3 regions of the Kitasatospora sp. NPDC093679 genome follow, and region 2 is predicted to be linked to each of the others. Evidence: riboswitches for the same ligand, from Rfam matches in the RefSeq annotation. Region 2 holds a riboswitch; each other region holds the start of a gene.
What was found. A riboswitch is a leader RNA that binds a small molecule or an ion and turns the genes downstream of it on or off. The one in region 2 is predicted to bind S-adenosylmethionine.

Region 1 (3,265 bases), on a different contig from region 2:
CGTCCCCGCTGCTGAAGGACACCGGGCCGCGGTTCGAGGCCACCAGAACGGGGGCGGCGCCGGACTGCTGCGTACGTTCGAACGCGAGATCGGCCATATCCCCTAGCTTGCCGCGCGACCGGTCCGGCAAACCATTCGGCGGCCCCGCGGGCCCCGCTCAGCGCGCGGTGTACTCCGGCACCGTGCGCATCGGCGGGCGCTCCAGCGCGGTCACCTCGTGGGTGTGGGCGGTGAAGCCCCGGGTGCCCGGGTCGCGGCTGAACTGGGTGAGCAGCGGGTGCACGAGGTCCTCGCCGGCCTTCAGCCGGTGGGTGCGGTCGAGCCGTTCCAGGGCCGTCCGGTAGATCGTGGCGGCCATCCGCCCGAGGGCCTGGCCGTCCTGGTGGCGGTGGTGCCGGACACCCACGTCGACCTGGGCCAGCGCGTCCAGCCCGACCTCCTCCAGGGCGTCCACCAGCAGGCCGAGCTCCACCCCGTACCCGGTCGGGAAGGGCAGCCGTTCCAACAGGGTGCGGCGGGCCGCGTACTCGCCGCCGAGCGGTTGGACGAAGCCGGACAGCTGCGGCCAGTGCAGGTTGATCAGCGGTCGGGCGACGAGCTCGGTGACCCGCCCGCCGCCGGCCGGCACCACCGCGCCCGCGGTCTCCAGCGGCCGGTCGTACATCGCCTTGACCAGCTGCAGCGCGGGGTCGGTGAGCAGCGGACCGACGATCCCGGTGACGAAGGCCGGGTCGAACTCGCGCAGGTCGGCGTCGACGAAGCAGACGATCGCGCCGGAGGTCGCCAGCAGCGACCGCCAGAGCACCTCGCCCTTGCCGGGGGCGGCCGGCAGCCGGGGCAGGATGTCGTCCCGGTGGACCACCCGGGCGCCCGCCGACCGGGCGGTCTCGGCCGTCCGGTCGACCGAGCCGGAGTCCACCACCACCAGCTCGTCGACCAGCGGGTGACGTTCCATCAACTCGCGGCGGACGGTGGTGACGATCTCCCCGACGGTGGGTTCCTCGTCGAGGGCGGGCAGCACCACGCTGACCGTTCCGGCGCTCCCCGCCGCCCGCTTGGCGACGAGCAGCCGCTCCACCGGGTAGTCCGCCGCCGCCCAGGAGCGGCGACGCAGCCAGGACGCGACCTCGGGGAGGACGTCGGGACGGGGCTGCTCGGTCACGGTCTCGCTCCTCGTAACTTCCATCTCGCGGATCGGACGCCGCCTCTCGGCGCCGGGGCCTTCGGATACAGTCTTCGTACTGCGGTCGAGCCTTCGCACGCCGGGGTCACCGCAGCGAACAACACACAACTTCACAGAGCTCATCCAGAGGGACTGAGGGAACGGCCCGTCGACGTCCCGGCAACCTTCTCGCAGCGGCGGTCGCAGGCCCCCCGCGGGACAGGTGCCAATTCCGGCCTGTGGCGCAACCGCGCCGCGGGGAAGATGAGGAGAGAGGCCTCCGCCACCATGGCTACCGCTACCCCTGCATCCGCTGCCACCGTCGACCTCGGTCCGGCCGCAGCGCTTTCCTGTCGCGAGTGCGGCACCCGCTTCCCGCTCGGCCCGAGCTTCGCGTGCCTGGAGTGCTTCGGCCCGCTGGAGATCGCCTACGACTTCGGCGGCTACGACGCCGCGGAGCTCCGCAAGCGCATCGAGGCCGGCCCGGCCAGCATCTGGCGCTACGCCCCGCTGCTGCCGGTGCCCGCCGACGTGGCCGGCAAGCCCAACCTCAACCCCGGCTGGACCCCGCTGGTCAAGGCGGACAACCTGGGCCGCGAGCTCGGCTTCACCGCCCAGCTGCACGTCAAGGACGACTCCGGCAACCCCACGCACTCCTTCAAGGACCGCGTGGTGGCCTGTGCGATCGAGGCCGCCCGCGCCTTCGACTTCACCACGCTCTCCTGCTCCTCCACCGGCAACCTGGCCGGCGCGGTCGGTGCCGCCGCGGCCCGGGCCGGGTTCAAGTCCTGCGTGTTCATCCCGCACGACCTGGAGCAGGGCAAGATCGTCATGGCCGGTGTGTACGGCGGCGCCCTGGTCGGCATCGACGGCAACTACGACGACGTGAACCGCTTCTGCTCCGAGCTGATCGGCGACCCGGCCGGCGAGGGCTGGGGCTTCGTCAACGTCAACCTCCGCCCGTACTACGGCGAGGGCTCCAAGACGCTGGCCTACGAGATCTGCGAGCAGCTCGGCTGGCGGCTGCCGGAGCAGATCGTGATCCCGATCGCCTCGGGCTCCCAGCTCACCAAGATCGACAAGGGCCTGCAGGAGCTGATCAAGCTCGGCCTGGTCGAGGACCGGCCGTACAAGGTCTTCGGCGCCCAGGCCGAGGGCTGCTCCCCGGTGTCCGCCGCCTTCAAGGCCGGCCACGACGTGATCCGGCCGGTGAAGCCGAACACCATCGCCAAGTCGCTGGCGATCGGCAACCCGGCCGACGGCCCGTACGTGCTCGACATCGCCCGCCGCACCGGCGGCGCGGTCGAGGACGTCACCGACGCCGAGGTGGTGGCCGCCATCAAGCTGCTGGCGCGCACCGAGGGCATCTTCGCGGAGACCGCGGGCGGCGTGACCGTCGGCGTCCTCAAGAAGCTGGTCGAGACCGGGCAGTTGGACCCGTCGAAGGAGACCGTCGCCATCAACACCGGTGACGGCCTGAAGACCCTCGACGCGGTCGCCGACGCCGGACTGACCGCCACCATCCGCCCGACGCTGGAGTCCTTCCGCGCCGCCGGCCTCGCCTGAGCAGCCCACCCCTTCCGCCAAGGAGCACCCATGAGCGCCACCGTCCGCATCCCGACCATCCTGCGCACCTACACCGGCGGTGCGGCCGAGGTCACCGCCGAGGGCGACACCCTGGCCGCCGTCGTCGCGGACCTGGAGCAGAACCACACCGGCATCTCCGCGCGCATCCTGGACGACGCCGGCAAGCTCCGTCGGTTCGTGAACGTCTACGTGAACGACGACGACGTCCGCTTCGCCGAGGGCCTGGAGACCGCGATCAAGGACGGCGCCACGGTGTCGATCATCCCCGCGGTGGCCGGCGGCTGCTGAGCCCCGCATTCTTCCCGCGGAGAGCCGCCGCCGGGACCGGAAAATCGCGTTCCGGTCCCGGCGGCGGCTCTCGCCGTGCCGGGTGCAATTCGACCGCCTGACGGGGAGTAGAGTTCGGGGCGGTGGCAGTACTCCCCTCCGCGCCGCCCGCCCTGATCAGCGCCAATACCCGGAATTGCACGCCCCGGCCCGGCCGGTCGGATCGTGTGCGCAAGGCTCCGGAACCGG
Region 2 (3,265 bases):
AGCAGCCCGACCACGAGGAGCGGTTCGTAGCGCCACAGCACCACCGAGCCGAAGACCAGCGGCACGAAACTGGCCACGACCGAGAAGGTCAGCGTGTCGACGAAGTCCTCGAAGCGGGAGGCGAAGCTCAGCACCCGCTTGGTCAGCGAGCCGGCGAAGTTGTCGTGGAAGAACGCCGCGTCCTTGGCGAACAGCTCGTCCATGCCGATCACGTAGAGGTGCTCGATGCCGAGGGCGTCGAGGCGGTTCAGGCAGTGCAGGCCGACGCGCCACACCGCCTCCCCGGCCAGCAGGGCGCCGGCGAAGCCCAGGACGTACGGGAGCAGCGAGCCGGAGCCGGCCCCGGCGGGGGAGGCGATCCTGCCGACGAGCTTCGCCACCGCCAGCGGCGCGAGGTAGGCGATCCCGATGTTGCCCAACGCCGGCAGCAGCATGGCCGGCACCGTGAGGTACGGGAGCCGGGCCAGCTCCCGTCCGTAGTAGCGGAGTGCGAGGAGCACCGAACGCCTGCCCGGTGCTCCTCGGGGTGTCTCGGACGATCCCATCCCGACCTCGTTGCGTCGTGCGGAAGCCCAGCGACCGCCCTTCCCGGCGAATGAAATGATGTATGACTAATCGTCAAAAACCTTGCACGGAAGGGCAGAAGCCCCAGTCTCCCGCGGCCGCCCCGATGCAGTCCAAGCAATTTCCGGCAGGGCGTCACCTCCGACGGTCGCGGGCCGGCCGGGTCGCCGACGGGTCGGAGTGACCACCCGGGCCGGGCCGGAGTTGATCGGGGCATGGAGGAGACGGGTGCCCGGCAGGTGGTCCCGCGACCGAGGGACGCCAACGCCCGCCGGGTGATGCGGGCCCAGCGCCGTGTGAACACCGCGCCCGAACTCGCCCTCCGGCGGGCACTGCACGCACTCGGCTTCCGCTACCGGGTGGACCTTCCCCTCCCCACCATGCGGCGCCGGAGGGCGGACATCACCTTCGTGCCCTGGCGTACCGCGGTGTTCGTGCAGGGCTGCTTCTGGCACGCGTGCCCCGAGCACCTGCACGCGCCGAAGCGCAACGCCGAATGGTGGTGGCGGAAGCTCGACGACAACGTGCGTCGCGACCGGCACACCGATGCGAACCTCGTCCGGCTGGGTTGGCTCCCCCTGAGGATCTGTGGGGACGGGCGATCCCGGCCCGCGGGGGCGGTGGGTGCGTCGCGCGACCGACGATCCCGCCGTCCTGAGGACACGTCACGTCAGGACGCGCGGTGTTTCTGCAATTTGCAGCAAGGCCATGCGCTCCGCTCGGCCGCCGACGGACCGGGGCGCGCGGACGGGGGAGGTTTGGCGGGCCGCCCGCGGAATCTTGTATGGTTCCTCGCGAATCATCCAGAGGGGTGGAGGGACCGGCCCTACGAAGCCCCGGCAACTCCCCGGTCGAACCGGCGTCCGAAGTACGCGCCGCGCCGCCCGGGATCAGTGCCAACTCCGGCCTGCCGCCACTGTGGCGCGGGAAAGATGAGGAGACACGGTGCTCTCTGTGCTGTCCTTCGCCCGGGCGCTTCCCGCCCCGGTCTCTCCGCGTACCCGTCCCGTGCCCGGCGCAGCCACTCGGCCGACTTCTCCGGCCTGTCCTCGCTGACCACCCCCGCTCCCGCGCGGAGCGTCCGTGGGCGGGGCCCCCGCCGTTCACGGGATCTGAGACGGAGTACCCATCATGGAGAACACCAGCGGCGTCGGCGTGCTCGACAAGGTCACCTCGATCCTCGGCACCCTGGAGGCCGGTCCCACCACCCTGGCCGGACTCGTGGCCGCCACCGGCCTGGCGCGGCCCACCGCACACCGGCTCGCCGTCGCACTGGAACAGCACCGCCTGGTCGCCCGCGACCTGCAGGGACGGTTCGCCCTCGGCCCCCGGCTCACCGAGCTCTCGGCGGCCGTCGGCGAGGACCGCCTGCTGTCCGCGGCCGGCCCGGTCCTGGCCCACCTGCGCGACCTCACCGGCGAGAGCGCCCAGCTCTACCGCCGGCAGGGCGAGGTCCGGATCTGCGTGGCCGCCGCCGAACGCCTCTCCGGCCTGCGGGACACCGTGCCGGTGGGCATCGCCCTCCCGATGAAGGTCGGCTCCGCCGCGCAGATCCTGCTCGCCTGGGAGGAGCCCGAACGCCTCCACCGCGGCCTGCAGGGCGCCCGTTTCACCGCCACCGCCCTCAGCGGCGTACGGCGCCGCGGCTGGGCCCAGTCCATCGGCGAACGCGAGGCCGGGGTCGCCTCCGTCTCCGCACCCGTGCGCGGTCCGGCCGGCCGGGTCGTCGCGGCCGTCTCCGTCTCCGGGCCGATCGAGCGGCTCACCCGGCACCCCGGCGCCCGGCTCTCCCAGGCCGTCGTCGAGGCCGCCGGCCGGCTCGGCGAAGCCCTGCGCCAGCCCTGACCGGCCCGCCGGGCCGTGCCCGCGGAACACCCGCGGGCCGGCCGCCGGTCCGGGCATCCGGTTCGCGTACCGCCGGGTCGGCTGACCGTCCGTCAGTTAGCGTGGGCGTGTGAATCAGGACGAACGCTCACTCCGCGCCTCGTCGTTCGGCGCCGCGGCGACCGCCTACGCCGAACACCGCCCCGACTACGCGCAGGCCGCCGTGCGCTGGGCGCTCGAACCCGCGCCCGGCCCGCGGGTGCTCGACCTCGGCGCCGGTACCGGCAAGCTGACCGCGGGACTGCTCGCGCTGGGCGCGGAGGTCGTCGCGGTCGAGCCCGACCCGGCGATGCTGGCGGAGCTGCGCCGCTCGCTGCCGGACGTCCGCGCCCTGCGGGGCAACGCCGAGGCGATCCCGCTGCCGGACGCCTCCGTCGACGCCGTGCTGGCCGGCAACGCCATGCACTGGTTCGACATGGCCGTCGCCGGCCCCGAGATCGCCAGGGTCCTCGCACCCGGCGGCGTGCTGGCCGGCCTGTGGAACCTGCTGGACGACCGGGTCGACTGGGTCGCCGGACTGGCACGGACCGCAGGGAGCGCGGCCGTCGGCCCCCGTGACACGCCCGCCGCCCGGCGTGCCGAAACGGCCGCCGTGCACCTTCCGAAGGCCGGCGGACCCGCCCGGTTCGGGTCGCCCGAGCAGGCCGCGTTCCCGCACGGGCAGCGCCGCACGGCCGACACCCTGGTCGCCTCGCTCGCGACCCGCGCGGGGATGCTGGTCATGCCGGAGCGGGAACGGGAGGCCGCGCTGGGCCGGATCCGGGCCTTCCTCGCGGGTGAACCGGAGACCGCCCGCGGCGAGTTCACCCTGCCGATG
Region 3 (3,265 bases), on a different contig from region 2:
CGGGCCCGGGTCACCGCGCTGGTGCCGGTGCTGTTCTTCCTGCCGCTGCGGTTCCCGGCCTGGCTGGTGCTCGGCCTGTGGTTCGCCCTGCAGTGGTGGCCGGTGGGCCCGGCGGTGCCGGGCGTGGCCTACCTGGTGCACGTGATCGGCTTCAGCGCGGGGTGGCTGCTCGCGCGCCCGGTGCGGCCCCGGACAGGGCAGACGCGCCGCCTGACGGCGGATACGCTGGGCGGAACCCCACACACAGGAGCCGAAGAGTGATCACCGCGATCGTCCTCATCAAGACCAGCGTCGACCGGATCCCCGAGATCGCCGAGGCGATCGCCGCGATCGAGGGCGTCAGCGAGGTCTACTCGGTGACCGGCAGCTACGACCTGGTGGCGATGGTCCGCGTCCGGCAGCACGAGGACCTCGCCGAGGTGATCCCCGGTCAGGTCAACAAGGTCCCGGGCGTCGAGCACACCGAGACCCAGATCGCCTTCCGCACCTACTCCCAGCACGACCTGGAAGCCGCCTTCGCCCTCGGCCTCGACGAGTAGGTGCACCCCGGGGGCGCGCACCCCGAACGCCTCAGGCCGCGCGGTCGGTGTCCGCGACGCAGCGGCCGCCCTCGTTGCGGTAGGACCAGCGGGCGCCGTCGGTGACCAGCTCGCGGACGGCGGCCAGGAAGCGGTCCACGTGCTCCTCCGGGGTGCCCGCGCCGAAGCTGACCCGGATCGCGTTGAGGCTCCGCTCCCCCGGCAGCGACGGCTCCGGCGCACCGCACGCGGACGGCGCCGCCTCCTCCCCGCCGAGCAGCGTCCGCACCAGCGGGTGCGCGCAGAACAGGCCGTCGCGGACGCCGATGCCGTACTCGGCGGAGAGCGCCGCCGAGAAGTGCGAGCTGTTCCAGCCGCGGACGACGAAGGAGAGCACGCCCACCCGGGCGGACCGCTCACCGAACAGGTTGAGCACCCTGACCTCGGGGATCCCGGCCAGCCCGGCGGTGAGCCGCTCGACGAGCGCCTGCTCGCGGGCCTCCAGGGCGTCGAACCCGGCCTCGGTGAGCGCCCGGCAGGCGGAGGCGATGGCGTAGGCGCCGATCACGTTGGGCGAGCCGGCCTCGTGGCGGGCCGGGCCGGTGTGCCACTCGACGGCCACCGAGCCGTCGGCCTCCCGGGCGACGGTGCGGCTGGCGCCGCCGCCCGCCAGGTAGGGCTCGGCGGCGTCGAGCCAGTCGCTGCGGCCGGCGAGCACCCCGGCGCCGAACGGCGCGTAGAGCTTGTGGCCGGAGAACGCGACCCAGTCGACGTCGAGTTCACGGACCGACAGGCGGTGGTGCGGGGCGAGCTGGGCGGCGTCCAGCACCACCCGGGCGCCGTGCCGGTGGGCGGTCTCGGTGAGTTCGGCGATCGGCCACAGTTCGCCGGTGACGTTGGAGGCGCCGGTGACGCACAGCAGGCGCGGGCCGTCCGGGGAGCCGGCGGCGAGGGCGGCGTCCAAGGCGGCGACGGCCTCGGCGTGCGAGCGCGGGGCGCGCAGGTACTCGACCGTCAGACCGGCGTGGCGCCAGGGCAGCAGGGAGGCGTGGTGCTCGGTCTCGAAGGCGAACACCCGGGTGCCGGCGGGGAGGGCCCCGGCGAGCAGGTTGAGCGAGTCGGTGGTGGCGCGGGTGAACACCACCTGGTCGCCCTCGCGCAGGTCGAGGAAGTCGGCGACGGTGCGGCGGCTCTGTTCGAACAGGTCGGTGGAGAGCTGCGAGAGGTAGCCGGCGCCGCGGTGGACGCTGCCGTAGTAGGGGGCGTAGGCGGCGACGTCGTCCCAGACCCGCTGCAGGGCGGGGGCGCTGGCGGCGTAGTCGAGTGCGGCGTAGCCGACCTTCTCACCGGTGGCGAGCGGCACCTGGACGTCGTGGCCGAGGACGGCGAGCGGGGCGCAGAGGTCGGTGGAAAGCGACATGAGGATGCACTCCTTCACGGGGTGGGGACCCCGGGGAGGCATCGCCGGAAGTCCGCGCTTGCCACGCGGACGGTTCGCCGCACGGCCCGGTCCTCACCCAGGGCACCCCGCCACGGACGGAGGGTTGCCGGACAGCAAGCTGGGGCTTGACGCTGCCACTCATGACCTGCGCAGGACTTTAGGTGACCGCTGTGCGACGGGTCAAGCACGACGGGGCGCGCGGGGGACCGGCCCTCGGCCGGATGCTCCCGCGCGCCCCGTGCGGCTCGCCGGCGGCCCGCTACTTGTTCGTCGCCTCGGCCCAGCGCTTGAGCGTCGCCTCCGCCGCGCCGGAGTCGACGGCCGCGGCCGCCCGCTCGATCCCGGCGGCGAGCTGCTCGGCGAGCGGTGCGTCGGTGAGGTCGAGCACCGCCAGCGCGGCGGCCGTGTTGAGCAGGACGGCGTCCCGCACCGGGCCGCGCTCACCGGCGAACAGCCGCCGTGCGACGGCCGCGTTGTGCTCGGCGTCGGCCCCGCGGAGGGCCTCGATCCCGGCCAGTTCGATCCCGACGTCCCGCGGGTCGAAGTCCGTCTCGGTGACGGTGCCGTCCTTGACGATCCACACGTGCGAGGTGGTGCAGACGGTCAGTTCGTCCAGGCCGTCGTCGCCGCGGAAGACCAGTGCGGTGGCGCCGCGCCGGGCGAAGACGCCGGCGATCAGTCCGGCGAGCCGGGTGTCGAAGCAGCCGACGGCGTGCGAGGTGACCCGGGCCGGGTTGGTCAGCGGGCCGAGGATGTTGAAGGCGGTCGGCACGCCGAGCCCGGCCCGCGCGGTCGCCGCGTGCCGCATCGCGGGGTGGAACTTCGCCGCGAAGCAGAAGGTCAGGCCGACCTCCTCGGCCACCTCGGCGACCCGCCGGGCGCCGAGGTCGAGGCTGATGCCGAGCTTCTGCAGCACGTCGGAGGAGCCGGACGCGGAGGAGGAGGCCCGGTTGCCGTGCTTGACGACCTTGGCGCCGGCCGCGGCCGCGACGATCGCCGACATGGTGGAGATGTTGACGGTCTTCGCGCGGTCGCCGCCGGTGCCGACGATGTCCACGGCCGGGCCGGGGATGTGCAGCGGCTCGGCGTGCGCGTACATCGCGTCGACCAGGCCGGCGATCTCCTCGACCGTCTCGCCCTTGGCGCGCAGCGCGACCATGAAGCCGGCGACCTGCACGGGTGAGGCCTCGCCGCTCATGATCTGGTCCATCGCCCAGGCGGTGTCCGCCTCCGCGAGGTCCTCGCCGCGCAACAGTGCCGTCAGGACGTCGGGCCAGGTGCGGACCACCTGCACGGGGTCCTTGCC

Region 1: linked by a shared signal. The riboswitch ahead of thrC (threonine synthase) and the one ahead of AB0O09_RS02535 (IclR family transcriptional regulator) in region 2 are both predicted to bind S-adenosylmethionine.
Region 3: linked by a shared signal. The riboswitch ahead of AB0O09_RS29300 (aminotransferase class V-fold PLP-dependent enzyme) and the one ahead of AB0O09_RS02535 (IclR family transcriptional regulator) in region 2 are both predicted to bind S-adenosylmethionine.

What each region holds. Positions count from the first base shown of each region.
Region 1 is NZ_JBFBDW010000007.1:72,774-76,038, forward strand. It holds gene AB0O09_RS08605 (trehalose-6-phosphate synthase) at 1-97, opposite strand, end outside; gene AB0O09_RS08610 (glucosyl-3-phosphoglycerate synthase) at 158-1,162, opposite strand; SAM riboswitch class I at 1,300-1,433, shown strand; gene thrC (threonine synthase) at 1,451-2,728, shown strand; gene AB0O09_RS08620 (MoaD/ThiS family protein) at 2,759-3,037, shown strand.
Region 2 is NZ_JBFBDW010000002.1:101,226-104,490, forward strand. It holds gene AB0O09_RS02525 (ABC transporter ATP-binding protein) at 1-545, opposite strand, end outside; partial or broken gene AB0O09_RS02530 (very short patch repair endonuclease) at 843-962, shown strand; SAM riboswitch class I at 1,361-1,503, shown strand; gene AB0O09_RS02535 (IclR family transcriptional regulator) at 1,696-2,409, shown strand; gene AB0O09_RS02540 (class I SAM-dependent methyltransferase) at 2,519-3,265, shown strand, end outside.
Region 3 is NZ_JBFBDW010000046.1:31,137-34,401, forward strand. It holds gene AB0O09_RS29290 (rhomboid family intramembrane serine protease) at 1-261, shown strand, start outside; gene AB0O09_RS29295 (Lrp/AsnC ligand binding domain-containing protein) at 258-539, shown strand; gene AB0O09_RS29300 (aminotransferase class V-fold PLP-dependent enzyme) at 571-1,938, opposite strand; SAM riboswitch class IV at 1,988-2,105, opposite strand; gene trpD (anthranilate phosphoribosyltransferase) at 2,219-3,265, opposite strand, start outside.